Regions from separate parts of the Ponticoccus sp. (in: a-proteobacteria) genome, predicted to be linked through region 1. Evidence: riboswitches for the same ligand, from Rfam matches in the RefSeq annotation. Region 1 holds a riboswitch; each other region holds the start of a gene.
What was found. Region 1 has a riboswitch for cobalamin ahead of ACN5KJ_RS14780 (DUF4198 domain-containing protein). Riboswitches for the same ligand answer to the same signal wherever they lie in the genome.

Region 1 (4,971 bases):
TGGCGCAGATGAAGCGCGTCGCCGACAAGGCGGTCGAGGCCCGCGCCGACCGCGGTCCCGAGGGGGTGCCCGACCTGCTCGACCTGCTGCTTGCGGGCGAGGACCCGGAAACGCAGCGGCGGATGTCGGTGCCGGAGTTGCGCGACAACCTGCTGACCTTCATCGTCGCGGGCCACGAGACGACGGCGCTGACGCTGGCCTGGTCGCTCTACCTGCTGGCCTTCGACCAGGAGGCGCAGGAGCGGGCGCGCGAAGAGGTCCTCTCGGTCGTCTCGGACGGGGTGGCCAGGGGCGAGGACGTGGAGCGCCTGCCCTTCGTGCGCCACGTGGCCGACGAGGCGCTGCGGCTTTACCCGCCCGCCGGGATGGTCTCGCGCACGGCACAGGCGGCGGACAGGCTGGGCGGGCGCGAGATCCGCAGGGGCGATACGGTGATCATCCCGATCTACGCGCTGCACCGCCATCACATGCTGTGGGAGGCGCCCGATGCCTTCCGCCCCGAGCGCTGGGAGGGCGGGAAACCCGAGCGCTACGCCTACCTGCCCTTCGGCGACGGCCCCCGCATCTGCATCGGCGCCAGCTTCGCCATGCAGGAGGCGGTGATCATTCTCGCGACGCTTCTGGCCAACTTCCGTTTCCGCGCCGTGCCGGGCCGCAACCCGTCCCCGGTGATGATCCTCACCCTGCGCCCCGAGGGCGGCGTCTGGCTGGAAACTGATCCTCTGTGAGCCTGAAGGCCCTTCGAAGGGCCTTTCTGAACGCTCTGCGCAGAGCGTTCCGGAACCGGCTTCGAAGCCGGTTCACAAAGCCGCTTCAAAGCGGCTTCCCGCCCCAGAAATGGGGCCCTCCCGGTCGCCAGCCCCTCCCCCGGACGGTCTGCCGCGCTATGCGCGGTTCGCTCCCGCCCGCCGGGCCGGGGCTCCGCCCTCCCGGTCGCCAGACCCTCCCCCGGACGGTCTGCCGCGCTACGCGCGGTTCGCTCCCGGGACCCACAAGACGTCGGCCTTGCCGTTGTCGTTGGCGACGCGGGCCGCGACGAAGAACCAGTCCGACAGGCGGTTGAGGTATTTCACCGCCGCCGGGTTGACGCTTTCCTCCGCCGACAGCGCCACCGCAAGCCGTTCGGCCCGGCGCGCCACCGTGCGGCCCATGTGAAGATGCGCCGACAGCGCCGACCCGCCCGGCAGGATGAAGCTGCGCAGCGGTTCCAGCCCCGCGTTCATGTCGTCGATTTCGTTTTCCAGCCGGACCACCTGCGCGTCGGTGACCCGCAGCGGCGGGTACTCCGCCGTGGCGTCCTTTTCCATCTCGGGGCGGCAGAGGTCGGCGCCCAGGTCGAACAGGTCGTTCTGGATGCGCGACAGCATGGCGTCCACATCGCCCCCGGCGGACAGCCGCGCCACCCCCAGAACAGCGTTCAGCTCGTCGACCGTGCCATAGGCCTCCACCCGGCCCGCGAACTTCGGCACCCGCGTGCCATTGCCCAGGGCGGTGTCGCCCTTGTCACCCGTGCGCGTGTAGATCTTGTTGAGCACAACCATGGATCAGCCTCCCCGGCGAATGAAAACGAACAGCAGGATCAGGCAGACCGCCGCGAACTGCGCGATGATCCGCCAGCGCATCGCCTTGTTGGCGTATTTGCGATTGAACGCCCCGCCCTTGGCGAAGCTGCCAATGCCGAAGAGCAGGATCGCCACGACGCCCAGCATGGCGAGCGCGACGACGATGAAGAGCGGGTCCTGTAACATGGGGGTCTCCAGTGCTTTGCCTGCCACATAGCGGAGACGCGGGCAAAAGCGAACCGCGCTTGGCGTCGCAGGCTCAGCCCTTGGCGATCAGCCAGTCGAGCCCCCGGGTCGGCAGCAGCCGCCGCGCCGCCCCCATCAGGTGCGTCGCCCGGGTGACGTAATAGCGGGGTCGCGGGGTCGGGCTGTCCAGCGCCCGCAGCAGCTTCGCCGTCACCGCAGAGGGCGGCAGTTCGAAAAGGTCCGGGCCGCCACGGCTTTCGTAGAGACGCTTCAGCAGGGTTGCCTCGTATTGCGCGCGGCGCGGCGAGGCGCGCCAGTCCACCCAGCGCTCGAAATGCGGGATAGAGTTCTCCCGGATCTTCGTGGTCACCGGCCCGGTATTCAACGTGACCACATGGATCGGCGTGTCGCGCATCTCGATCCGCAGCGTGTCGGTCAGCCCCTCCACCGCGAACTTCGAGGCATTGTAGGCCGCGCGCCAGGGCATCACCACCAGCCCCAGCACCGACGAGTGGTTCACGATCCGCCCGTGGCCCTGCGCCCGCATCACCGGGATCGCCCGGCGCGTCAGCGTGTGCCAGCCAAAGACATTGGCCTCGAAGATCGCGCGCAGGGCGTCGGTGGGCAGGTCCTCCAGCGCGCCCGGGGTCGCATGGGCGCCGTTGTTGAACAGCGCATCCAGCCGCCCGCCCGTGTGCTCCAGCACCTCGGAAAGGCCCGTGCCGATGCTGTCCTCATCGGTGTAGTCGATGCGCGGGCTGATGAAGCCCTCGGCCCGGAACCGCGCGCAGTCGGCCTCTTGCCGGCAGGCGGCAAAGACCTGCCAGCCGCGCCCGGCCAGGGTATGGGCGGCGTCGAAGCCGATGCCCGAGGAACAGCCGGTGATGAGGATGGAACGCGTCGTCATGCCCCTCCCATAGGCGCGCAGCGCGGCGAAGGAAAGCCGCCGCCACGTGCCTGCCAGGCGCCTGCCCGGGCCATGCGCCCCCGACCGACAGACCCCGCCCCCCGGGGCGCAGACCGCCATGCCGCGTCGCAAGACAGCCAGGCGCGCCACACCGGGCCTGTCCCCGCCGCCCCGCGCCGCCCGCCGACACCTCCCGGCACAGGCCTCCACACCCCGCCCGGCGAATCCCGTTGACGCATTGCGGCGTTGCGACTACCCAAGTCGGGACCGGTCCCGGCGGGGGTCATCCGCGCCGGGGGAAAGAGGGAATGCCGTGCGGCCCATCCGGGCCAAACCGGCAGCTGCCCCCGCAACTGTAAGCGGCGAGCCGGGCCAAGACGCCACTGGAGCAATCCGGGAAGGCAGGCCCAAGGTGACGACCCGCAAGCCAGGAGACCTGCCGGTCGGGCGCCCCTTCGGACGGGGCGCTGCCACCGGACGCCGGGGTGCGCGTCTGGCCTGGATCGGTGCCGGGCGCCCTCGCCCTTTCCTTCCGGGTCACGGCCCTCTCTGGCGTTCAAAAGCCATGCGCCGGGTGAGGCGCCAGGAGAGACCGACCCGATGAAATCCCTTATGCTGGCCGCTGCGGCCGCCCTTCTTCCCGTTGCCGCGCAGGCGCATTTCCTGCTGCAATACACCACCGACACCATGATCGACCGCCCCGGAGACGTGCCGGTCAAGCTGATCTTCTGGCACCCGATGACCGTGGGCCACGTCATGGCGCTGGACAAGCCGCAGGAATTCTACGCCATCCACAACGGCGAGAAGATCGACCTGATGGATACGCTGACGCCCTCGACCTTCAACGGCGGCGAGAACGAGAACCCGGCCTTCATCGGCGCGGTGCCGGTGAAACGCTCGGGCGACTACGTGCTGGTGACGGTGCCGCAGCCCTACTACGAGGAAACCGAGGATCTCTACATCCAGCAGATCACCAAGGCCTACCTGAACCGCAACGAGCTGCCCACCGACTGGGACCAGCCGCAGGGCCTGAAGACAGAGATCCTGCCGCTGAACAAACCCTACAACGTCATCACCGGCTCGACCTTCACCGGGCAGGTGCTGTCCGAGGGCGAACCCGTCGCGGGCGCCGAGATCGAGATCGAGTACATGGCCGCCGAACCCTCGTTCGAGACCAATGCCGCCAGCGATCCGCAGGCCAAACCCATGCCCGGCGGGGCCGTCGTCGCGATCAGCGATGCCAATGGCTATTTCACCTTCGGCGTGCCCAAGGCCGGCTACTGGGGCTTTGCCGCGCTTGGCAGCGGCCCGGACACCGAACACGAGGGCAAGGAACTCAGCCAGGATGCGGTGATCTGGATCCGCGCCTGGGACATGGAGTAACGCCATGCATATCGTGGACGGAGCCCTTGCCAACCCGGTCGTGATCGGCGGCGCCGTTCTGGCGGCGGGGGGCGTGGCCATGGGCCTGCGCACGCTGACGCTGGAGCGCATTCCGGCAGCGGGCGTGCTGTCGGCCAGCTTCTTCGTGGCCTCGCTGATCCACGTGCCGATCGGGCCCTCCTCCGTCCACCTGATCATGAACGGCCTGGCCGGGCTGGTGCTTGGCTGGGCCGCCTTTCCGGCGCTTTTTGTCGGACTGTTGTTGCAGGCGGTCTTCTTCGGCTTCGGCGGGCTGACGGTGCTGGGGGTGAACGCGGTGAACATCGCGCTGCCGGCGGTCCTGACGGGGCTGCTGTTCGGCCCGATGATCCGGCGGGGCAGCCCGCTGTCGGCGGCACTCTGGGCCGGGATCGGCGGCGCTTTCGCCATCGCCGCGACAACCACGATGGTCGCGGCCTCGCTGGCGCTTTCGGGCGATGCCTTCATCGCCGCCGCGCATCTGGTCTTCGTGGCGCATATCCCGGTCATGGTGGTCGAGGGCTTCCTGACCGCCTTCGCGGTGCTGCTGGCGCGCCGGGTGAAACCGGAACTCTTCACCACCTTCGCGGAGACCCGGACATGAGACGCCTTGCCCTGACCCTTGCGCTCTGTGCCCTGCCCCTGCCCGCGCTGGCCCATAAGGTCATCGCCTCGGTCTTTCCCTCGGGCGATGCCATCGAGGGAGAGATCGGCTTTTCCAACGGCACCATGGCCGTCGGCGAGACCGTCACGGTCTTCGGCCCGGACGGCGCGGAACTGGGAACCGCGGTGACGGATGCGGACGGCTTCTTCGTCTTCACGCCCGCACAGCCCGTGGCCCACAGGTTCCACGCCAATCTCGGCGCCGGTCACGTCGCAGACGTGACCATGCCCGCCGAAGAGGTGGCGGCGATC
Region 2 (4,971 bases), on a different contig from region 1:
CCAGCCGCCCCACGGTGTCGGCCACCAGCAACAGCGCCGCGCCGCAGATCGCCGCGAAGGGGATCAGCAGGCGGTGATCGCCGCCGATGATCATGCGCGCCAGATGCGGGCCGATCAGCCCGACAAAGCCGATCACCCCGACAAAGCTGATGACACCCGCCGCCGCCACGACCGACAGCAGGATCGCCGTGACCCGCAGCCGGGGCACGTTCATGCCCAGCGACTGCGCCACGTCGTCGCCCGCCACGGTCAGCGCGTTCAGCTGCCAGGCCTTGCGCTGCATCACCGGCAGGATCACCGCCAGCAGCACGGCACAAAGACCCACCGCATCCCATTGCACGCCGTTCAGGCTGCCGAAGGTCCAGTGCACCACGCGGGCCAGCTGTTCTTCGGTCGCGACGAACTGCACCGCCGCCGTCATGGCGCTGAACAGATACATCAGCGCGATCCCGGTCAGGATCATCGCCTGCGCCCCCATGCCCCGCCACCAGGCCAGCGAGAAGACGCAGACCGCGCAGAGCAGCGCGCAGGCAAAGGCCGAGAGCGGCACGAAGTAGACCCCCGCCGCCTGCACACCGACGCCGAACATGATCGCGACAGAGGCGCCGAAGCCCGCCGCCGAGGACACGCCGATGGTATAGGGGCTGACCAGCGGGTTGCGGGTGATGGCCTGCATCAGCACGCCCGATACCGACAGCGCCGCCCCGGCGACCATGGCCATGACCACGCGCGGCAGGCGCAGGAACAAAAGGACGCGGGCGGCCTGTTCGTCCTCTACCAGATCGAGATGGCCGAAGCTCAGCCGCTCCAGCACCACCAGTGCCAGCGTGCCGATGCCGGTTTCGTTGATGCCGCGCACCGCCACCGCCGCCGCGGCCACGATCAGCAGGACGAAGGACAGCGCCACGATCGTGGCGCGCCGCCTGCCGGACGCGCGATAGAGATCGCCGACAGAGGCGGCGGTGGCGACGGTCGGAGTGGCGCTGGGGGCGGCCTGCACCGCCCCGCCTGTCGACAGGGTCCGCATGGACCCGCTCAGAACCCGGCCCGATAGGTCATGCCGGGCTGGTAGGGCAGGCCCTGGAAGTCCTCGATCCACCGGCGCATCGCTTCTTCGGGGTCGATATCGGCGAACAGCTCGGGGTGCGCCCATTTGGCGATCTGCAGGGCGCCGGTGATCTTGGACGACCCGCCCGCGAGGTAGTAGTTGATGACGTGGACATTGCCGCTTTGCCCCGCCGGAGAGGACAGGATTTCCTCGCGGCCGGTCAGGTCGGCCCAAGTCGTCGCGTATTGCGCCTCGGGGATCGTGGTGTAGGAACCCGGCTCCAGCTTGACGATCAGCTGCGGCTGGCGCTGGACGATTTCCTCGGGGTCGATGGTGAAGGCGTTGACGTTCCCGCGCGAGGCCGCCTGATCCTCGATGACGATATCGCCAAAGACATTCTGGCCCCCGCCGGCGGCGATCATGTCATGCCAGCCGGACCCCGGCGTCACGGTCACGAGCGGGCGCTTTTCCTCGAGGTAGACAGGCACCGGCGGGACACCGTCCAGACGCTCGGCCAGCAGGGTCTGGTAGCCGACGTAGTAATCCACCAGATCCGCCGCCTGCTCTTCCTGGCCGAAAAGCTTGCCCATCAGCTCGACGTTCTCGACATGCTTCAGCGTGTCCCAGGCGGTGATGACCATGACCGGGATGCCGAAGGGTTCCAGCTGGCGCGCCGCCTCTTCGTAGACGCCATTGCGCGGCAGGATCACCAGATCGGGGTTCTTGGCGATGATCGCCTCGTAGTTCGGTTCGTTCTGCCCCTGCCCGACCACATCGGCCTCGGTGAACTCGGGCCAGTAATCCGGGTCGCGATAGGTGCTGGCGCCGGTGCCGACAACCTGGTCGATGGCGCCGATGGCGCGGGCGAATTCCACCGAGTAGCGGTTGAAGATCACCGCGCGCTGGATCGGAAGATCGACCTCGACCGAGCGGCCGACATCGTCGGTGATGGTTTCGGCCCAAAGGGGCACCGAGGTCGCCAGCGCGACAGCCGCGGCGGAGAGGGTGGATTTGAACAACATGCGATCACCTCGATCAGTTTTGTTTCCCGAGGTGCTCTTGGGGTGCATCACGGCGCCGGACCCGGCGCCCTTCGGCGTCCGGCCCCATGGCCATGGCTGCCACCCTGCCGAGCCCCTCGTCGGCGGTTGCGTCTGCCATGGCAGGTCTCCTGGCTCGCGGCTCGGACGTTCGATGATCCCTTCCCGGCCCGGGGGCCAGTGGCACGATCGCGAACTCGCCGCCTACAGTTGCGAGGGCAGCCGCAGCCTGGGTCTCCCCGTCCTGCGTTCCCTTTTCATCCGCCGTTGCGGAACCGTGGCAGGCCGGAAGATACAGAGATCGCGCTCCGCGGCAACAGCAAAGGCAGCGGGTCCCTGGCCGTGAGGGGGTAACGCATTGGCGCATCGGGATATTCGGTGGCGCTGGAACTGATGGACCCCCGGCAGCCCGTCGGCGGAGCATGCTGGCCGATGCCCGGCGCGCGGCGGCGGGGGCCTTGTGGATGCGCGCTGTTCGCCGCAGGACCAGCGGGCGCGGAAAGCCGGGCCCGGCGCGCCACAGCCCGGCCTTCGCGACGGGGCATCCTCCGGTGGTCGGCCCGCCGCTTCCCGCCCGGGCGACAGGCAGGATGACGGACCCGAAAAGCCCCTGCCGATACCGGACGTCGACTTATCCCCGGAAAACGACCTTCAATATATTGACACCCCCCTGCCCCGGATCGCAATATGCAGTTGCTTTGGTTCCGGCGGGGTGACTCGTCGGCTAAGAGGGAAGCCGGTGAGGGTCCGGCACTGCCCCCGCAACTGTAAACGGCGAGTTTCTGTCCATTCCACTGGTGTCGGACGGCACCGGGAAGGCGGACGGGCAACGTTTGAGCCGCAAGTCAGGAGACCTGCCAGAGCATGAACGACGACCGCGGCGGAGGGCCCGGGCGCGCGGATAGGTCGTTTGGCCCTGTCCCCGTGTCCGCTTCGCCCACAGGCAGCAAACCGGCAAAGGGACAACCGCATGAGTATCACCGTCTATTCCAAGCCCGCCTGCGTGCAATGCACCGCAACCACCCGCGCCCTGACCGCGCGCGGCATCGATTTCCGCCTCGTCGACCTGACCGAGGACGCCGCGGCCATGGAACTGGTCACCGGGCTTGGATACCGGCAGGCGCCGGTTGTCGTCGCGGGCGACGAGCACTGGGCCGGGTTCCGTCCCGACATGATCAGCCGCCTGTCCTGACGCCGGGCGGTCGGTCATGGGGGGCCTCGCCTATTTTTCCAGCGGCTCGGGCAACACGGCCCGGTTCGTGGAGCGGCTCGGCCTTCCCGCCACCCGGCTGCCCCTGCGCGGCGATGCCGCGCCGCCGCTGATGACCGCGCCCTTCGTGCTGATCTGTCCGACCTACGCGGACGGGGCGGGGCGCGGCGCGGTGGCCAAGCCGGTGATCCGGTTTCTGAACATCGAAGCGAACCGGACCCTGCTGCGCGGCGTGATCGCCAGCGGCAACCGGAACTTCGGAGAGACATTCGCGATGGCCGGACAGGTCATCGCCCGAAAATGCAACGTGCCCGTGCTCTACCGGTTCGAACTCGCGGGGACCGACGCCGACATCGCCCGTGTTCGTGACGGGCTGCAAACCTTCTGGGGAACCCGATGCTTGACGCCAGCCTGACCCAAGGCCTTGATTACCACGCGCTGAACGCGATGCTGAACCTCTATGACGCAGAGGGCAACATCCAGTTCGAAGCCGACCGCATGGCGGCGCGGCAGTATTTCCTGCAACATGTGAACCAGAACACGGTCTTCTTCCATTCGCTGGAAGAGAAGCTGGGCTATCTCGTCGACGAGGGCTACTATGAGGCGCAGGTTCTGGAACAGTACCCCCGGGACTTCCTTCGCAGGATCTGGGAGGCCGCCTTTGCCAAGAAGTTCCGCTTTCCGACCTTCCTTGGCGCGTTCAAGTATTACACCTCTTACACGCTGAAAACCCGCGACGGGCAGCGGTTCCTGGAACGCTACGAAGACCGCGTCGTGATGAACGCGCTGGCGCTGGCGCAGGGCGATGAGACGCTGGCCATGCAGCTGATGGAGGAAATCCTCTCGGGCCGGTTCCAGCCCGCGACGCCGACCTTCCTGAACGCCGGCAAGACCGCGCGGGGCGAATTCGTGTCCTGCTTCCTGCTGCGGCTGGAAGACAACATGGAAAGCATCGGGCGCGGCATCAACTCGGCCCTGCAACTGTCCAAGCGCGGCGGTGGCGTGGCCCTGATGCTGACCAACATCCGCGAGTACGGCGCGCCCATCAAGGGGATCGAGAACCAGTCCTCGGGCGTCATCCCGGTGATGAAACTGCTGGAGGACAGCTTCAGCTACGCCAACCAGCTGGGCGCCCGGCAGGGTGCGGGCGCGGTCTATCTGCACGCGCATCACCCGGATATCCTGCGCTTTCTCGACACCAAGCGCGAAAATGCCGACGAGAAGATCCGCATCAAGACCCTCAGCCTTGGCGTGGTGATCCCGGACGTGACCTTCGAGCTGGCGAAGCGCAACGAGGACATGTACCTCTTCTCGCCCCATGACGTCGAACGGGTCTACGGCTGTGCCTTCTCGGAAATCTCGGTCACCGAGAAATACGCCGAGATGGTCGACAACCCGAAGATCCGCAAGAAGAAGATCAACGCGCGCGCGTTCTTCCAGACGCTGGCCGAAATCCAGTTCGAAAGCGGCTATCCCTACATCATGTTCGAGGACACGGTGAACCGCGCGAACCCGATCGCGGGCCGGATCACCATGTCGAACCTCTGCTCCGAGATCCTTCAGGTGAACGAGCCGTCCGAATTCAACGACGACCTCAGCTATGCGCACATGGGCACCGACATCTCCTGCAACCTCGGGTCCATGAACATCGCGCGGGCCATGGATGGCGGCGA
Region 3 (4,971 bases), on a different contig from region 1:
GCCCCACGCCCAGCTTTTCGGCCATGCGGACCGCATGCAGGGGGCCGCCGCCGCCAAAGGCGATCATGGTGTAGCGCGACAGGTCCGCACCATGTTCGACCGAATGGATGCGCGCGGCATTCGCCATGTTCTCTTCGACCATCTCGGTTATGCCGAGCGCCGCTTCGGAGGTGCTGACATCCAGCGGGTCGCCGACATCGCCCTTGATGGCGGTCCTGGCGGCGTCGACATCCAGATGCATCCGCCCTTCGGCGAAGGTTTCAGGGTCGATCCGCCCCAGCACCACATTGGCATCCGTCACGGTCGGCTTGACGCCGCCCTTGCCATAGCAGGCAGCCCCGGGCACCGAGCCGGCGCTTTCCGGCCCGATCGCCAGACGGCGCATGGTGTCGACATCGGCGATGGATCCGCCACCGGCCCCAATCTCGATCATCTCGACCACCGGGATCCGCACCGGCATGCCGCTGCCCTTCTGGAACCGGGCCGCGCGCGCGATCTCGAAGTTGCGTGCGGTCTGGGGAAGGTAGTCGTCGATCAGGCAGATCTTCGCGGTGGTGCCGCCCATGTCGAAGGACACAACCCGGTCTTCTTCCAGGCTGGCGGCAATGCGGCTGGCAAGCACCGCGCCGCCGCTGGGGCCGGATTCGACAAGGCGGATCGGATAGCGGATGGCAGCCTCCAGCGTGGTCATGCCCCCGCCCGAGGTCATCAGGAACAGCGGGCAGACAAAGCCGTTGTCGGCCAGCGTCTTTTCCAGCGCCCGCAGATAGCGGGCCATGATCGGCTGCACGTAGGAATTGCAGACGGTGGTCATGAAGCGCTCGTATTCGCGCACTTCGGGGCAGACGTCCGACGACAGCGTGATCTCTGCCGTGCAGCCGGCGTCGATCAGCAGAGCGCGCACGGCCTGCTCGTGGGCCGGATTGGCATAGGAATGCAGCAGGCCCACGGCGACCGCCTCGATGCCCAGGCGGTTCAGTTCGGCGGCCAGTTCGGTGACGCGGGCGCGGTCGAGCGGCAGCAGGACATTGCCGCGCACATCCATCCGCTCGGTCACCGTGAAGCGCAGATCGCGCGGCACCAGCGGCGCCGGCTTTTCCAGCTGCAGATCGAACTGATCGTAGCGGGATTCATATGCGATTTCGAGGCTGTCGCGGAAGCCCTCGGTCGTGATCAGCGCGGTCCTGGCGCCCTTGCGCTCGATCAGCGCATTTGTGGCCAGGGTGGTGCCATGGACGAAGATATCGATATCGCTGGGGGCCAGCCCCGACTGCTCGCGAACGATGGTCACACCCGCCATGATGCCACGTTCGGGCTGCTCCAGATCGGTCGGCACCTTGGCCGTGAACATGCCCTTGGGCGTTTCCAGCACCACATCGGTGAAGGTGCCGCCGATATCAGCTGCCAGACGTGTCTTGGTCTTTGCGTGGGTCATGGGAACTGCACTCCGTTTGCCTTGACGGTTAAGTGTCACGGGCCGTCTAGTGAGGGAAACGAAACGTTTTTTTACCGCTATCGATTATTTCGATAGTCCCGTGTCGGGGCATTGAGGCATGGGTGCAGAGCGACCGCCGGGCCGGTTTCGCGGCCTTTCCCAAGCACGGCGGGTGTTGCGGATGTCGGCGCGGATCCCCCCCGGGTCGTGCGGGCTCTGGTCGCGGCGCGGGATATCGGTCTTTGGCCTTTCGGCCCGCCGGGGTGCAAAGCGGCTGGTCCCCGGATTGGCCCGGGCGCCGGGATTGCTGCTCTGGTGGCCGACAGGACCGGGCCCGCCAGGGTTGGCCGGGACCTCGATGTCAAGGTCGGCGGCGAGCAGATGCGCGGCTGTTGCGCGGGGCCGGGACCGTGCGGCGCGGCCTGCTTGTCCGCCCGTGCCGGGATGGGCCTTCAGCGGCCCGGACATGGTCCACCAGCGTGAACCGACCGCCCGGGGCGCCAAGCGGGGTGCCGCCGGTTGACGGGTCTCGGGTTACGGCGCGCGCTTCACAAGCGAGGGCCGGTCGGTCGTCCTTGGCAAATGCTTCCGCAAGGCGCCCCCTGTTCGCTCAGGCAGAGGAGGCCTTCAGGGCTACGGCTTTCCTGCGGCGGCGGCCCCTGCGTGAGGGTTCAATGCGGCAGGCGGTAGGACCGTCGGGCCTGCGCGCCGCCGCGCCTCTGCCGCTTTGGCATCGCAAGGGGCAATGGCGTCAGCGGCGCTTCCAGTGAGCGTGTCAGAAGTCTGCAGAATTCCGCCACGGCCGGCGAGTGGCCCATGAACGGAGCGGCCTTGTCAAAGGCGCCCCGCGCGGCCTGCAGATAATCCGCATTGCCCGGCAAGCCCGCGATCCATTGCATATAGCCAAGCTGCCCCATTTGCCGCGCCTCGTCGGCTGGCATCTCTCCGGTGTCGAGTTGAAGGATCGTGCGTTCCAGTGTCATTGCGCCCTCCGCGCAGGGGAGGGCGCATGAACGGAGGCGGCGATGTCCACAGGGCCGTCAGGTCCATATGTCGTCTCTCCAGTCCCAGAGCGCCCCGCCCGGGTTAAGGTGACTGCGGTGCGCAACAGCACGCACCGGAGATGGCAGGTCTCCTGACTTGCGGGTCGCCGCTTTCCCGAACCTTCCCGAACCGCTTCGGTTCAGTGGTGTTCTTCGGGGTCGCTCGCCGCTCACAGTTGCGGGGGCAGTTGCGGAGTTGGGTCAAGGCCCTCACCGCATTCCCTTTTAAACCGGCCCTTTCAGGCCGGTCACCATCGCCTTCTGCATTGCAGAATTCCGGGCAAAAGTCGAGTGGAATTGCCAATGGCGGCCATTACGGCGCTTGCCGTCCAGCGGGGTGTTTCCCCTGTCAGCCCCCAGGCCAGACCGCGCCTTGCCCGCCCGGGGGATGCGCCGGAGGCTCCGCTGCCGGACATGCCTTGGGTCGGCGACCTGCCCCCTGATGCGAACCGGAAGGCGGGCGCCTGTGCCGCCTTCGTTCGCGATGCCCGTGCCCGCAGTTCGTCTTCCGGCGCGGGGGGTGCCCCGGACCGGAGAAGCGCGTTGGCGATGCCCGGGCGCTTCGGGGTCCGGCGGTCGAGGACGGTCACGGGATGGATCCGGCACCGCGACCGTCGCTTGCCGTGCCTGCCCGGACGCGACGCCGACGGTGCCGCGCAACCCGGCGATCAACAGCCCGTATCCGGGGGTAAGGTCGACGCGCGAAAGCAGCGCCCCGGCCTCCGGTGAACCGGATCGAGTGCGCCGCGCCCCCGTCCGTCAGGGCCGGTCAGAAGCCGACCTGATCCGCCCCCTTCAGGTGCAGGATCTCGCGCGCCTCGTCCGGGGTTGCCAGTTCCAGCCCCAGCCCCTCGATGATCTGGCGGGCCTTCGTCACCTGCTCGGCGTTGCTGCGCGCCAGTTGCCCCGGTCCGGCCCAGAGCGAATCCTCCAGCCCGACGCGGATATTGCCGCCCATGGCCGCCGCCATCGCCGCGATGGGCAGCTGGTTCTTGCCCGCGCCCAGAACCGACCACTGGTACTGGTCGCCGAACAGCCGGTCCGCCGTGCGCTTCATGTGCATGACGTCGTCGGGATGCGCGCCGATGCCGCCCATCAGGCCAAAGACCGTCTGGATGAACAGCGGCGCCTTGACCAGTCCGGCGTCGAGGAAGTGCTTGAGGTTATAGAGATGCGCCGTGTCGTAGCATTCGAACTCGAACCGGGTGCCGAGCGGTCCGAGCGTCGTCAGGATGTATTCGATCTGGCCGAAGCTGTTGTTGAAGATGATGTTCTTGTTGCCGAGGTAGTCGCGTTCCCACTGGTGTTTGGGGTTCGGAAAGCGCTTGAGCATCGGGAAGAGGCCGAAGTTCATCGACCCCATGTTCAGAGAGGCGACCTCGGGGCGGTGCGTTTCCGCCGGGCGGACGCGTTCCTCGATGGTCATGGTGGGCGCGCCGCCGGTGGTGATGTTCACCACGCAGTCCGAGGCCTGCTTGATCACGCCGAGGAAGGGCGCGAAGGCCTCGGGCGACTGGTCGGGGCTGCCGTCCTCGGGGTTGCGGGCGTGCAGGTGCACGATGGCCGCGCCCGCCTTGGCCGCGCCGATGGCGGCGTCGGCGATTTCCGAGGCCGTCACCGGCAGGTGTTCGGACATCGAGGGCGTGTGGATCGCGCCGGTCACGGCGCAGGTGATGATGACCTTGCGGGGTTTCGCCATGGTCTGGGGCTCCTTCAGGATTGTTCGGATGCAAGGTGCCGGCGCAGGGCGGCAAGGCGCGCGTCACGCCTGTCCTGCCGGGCGCGGATGGTCTCGGGGCTGCGGTCCTGTGGCCATGTTGCGGCGATCTTCTCGGCGTTGTCGACGGAAAAGACCTCCGGTCCCGCCGGTTCCTCGGCCAAACGCGCGTAGAAGCCGCCGTAGCGGGTGGCGTAGTCGATGATGCCGCCGGGGGCGTTCAGGTCGATGGTCTCGATCGGCCCCATCAGCGCCCATCGCAGGCCCAGCCCGTCCTTGATGGTGGCGTCCAGCCCCTCGACGCTGACGACGCCCTCACCCAAGAGCCGCAGCGCTTCGCCCAGCAGGGCGCCCTGCAGGCGGTTCAAGACAAAGCCGTCGCGCTCGCGGGTCATGCGCACCGGCACCTGCCCGATATCGCGGTAGAGCGCTTCGGCGCGGTCCATGGTCTCTGTCGCGGTCCATGGCGCGGGGCAAAGCTCGACCACCGGGACAAGATGCGGCGGGTTCACCGGGTGCCCGACGAGGCAGCGGTGCCGGTGTTCAAGCCCCTCGGTAAAGCGCGAGGCGACGATGGCGGAGGTCGAGGAGGCGATGATCGCGCCGGGCGGGGTGGCCGCGTCGAGCCGGGCGAAGAGGTCGGTCTTGACCTCGATCTTCTCGGGCCCGTTCTCCTGCACGAAGCTGACGCCCGCGACCGCCTCTTCCAGCGTGGGACAGGTGCGGATGCGGGTCAGCGTCCCGTCGCGGTCCTGCAAGAGGCCCTCGGCCAGCAG

Region 2: another riboswitch for cobalamin. It lies ahead of nrdH (glutaredoxin-like protein NrdH); the one in region 1 lies ahead of ACN5KJ_RS14780 (DUF4198 domain-containing protein).
Region 3: another riboswitch for cobalamin. It lies ahead of ACN5KJ_RS17955 (hypothetical protein); the one in region 1 lies ahead of ACN5KJ_RS14780 (DUF4198 domain-containing protein).

Annotation. Positions count from the first base shown of each region.
Region 1 covers NZ_JBLXGL010000008.1:173,299-178,269, reverse strand. The annotation lists gene ACN5KJ_RS14800 (cytochrome P450) at 1-728, shown strand, start outside; gene ACN5KJ_RS14795 (cob(I)yrinic acid a,c-diamide adenosyltransferase) at 966-1,541, opposite strand; gene ACN5KJ_RS14790 (twin transmembrane helix small protein) at 1,545-1,748, opposite strand; gene ACN5KJ_RS14785 (SDR family NAD(P)-dependent oxidoreductase) at 1,822-2,655, opposite strand; cobalamin riboswitch at 2,907-3,114, shown strand; gene ACN5KJ_RS14780 (DUF4198 domain-containing protein) at 3,256-4,038, shown strand; gene cbiM (cobalt transporter CbiM) at 4,043-4,660, shown strand; gene ACN5KJ_RS14770 (cobalt ABC transporter permease) at 4,657-4,971, shown strand, end outside.
Region 2 covers NZ_JBLXGL010000014.1:25,400-30,370, reverse strand. The annotation lists gene ACN5KJ_RS18930 (FecCD family ABC transporter permease) at 1-1,027, opposite strand, end outside; gene ACN5KJ_RS18925 (ABC transporter substrate-binding protein) at 1,036-2,070, opposite strand; gene ACN5KJ_RS18920 (hypothetical protein) at 2,084-2,209, opposite strand; cobalamin riboswitch at 2,192-2,383, opposite strand; cobalamin riboswitch at 2,771-2,965, shown strand; gene nrdH (glutaredoxin-like protein NrdH) at 3,059-3,280, shown strand; gene nrdI (class Ib ribonucleoside-diphosphate reductase assembly flavoprotein NrdI) at 3,297-3,713, shown strand; gene nrdE (class 1b ribonucleoside-diphosphate reductase subunit alpha) at 3,695-4,971, shown strand, end outside.
Region 3 covers NZ_JBLXGL010000012.1:139,406-144,376, reverse strand. The annotation lists gene ACN5KJ_RS17960 (hydantoinase/oxoprolinase family protein) at 1-1,435, opposite strand, end outside; gene ACN5KJ_RS17955 (hypothetical protein) at 2,107-2,418, opposite strand; cobalamin riboswitch at 2,543-2,749, opposite strand; gene ACN5KJ_RS17950 (3-keto-5-aminohexanoate cleavage protein) at 3,248-4,177, opposite strand; gene ACN5KJ_RS17945 (3-hydroxyacyl-CoA dehydrogenase) at 4,192-4,971, opposite strand, start outside.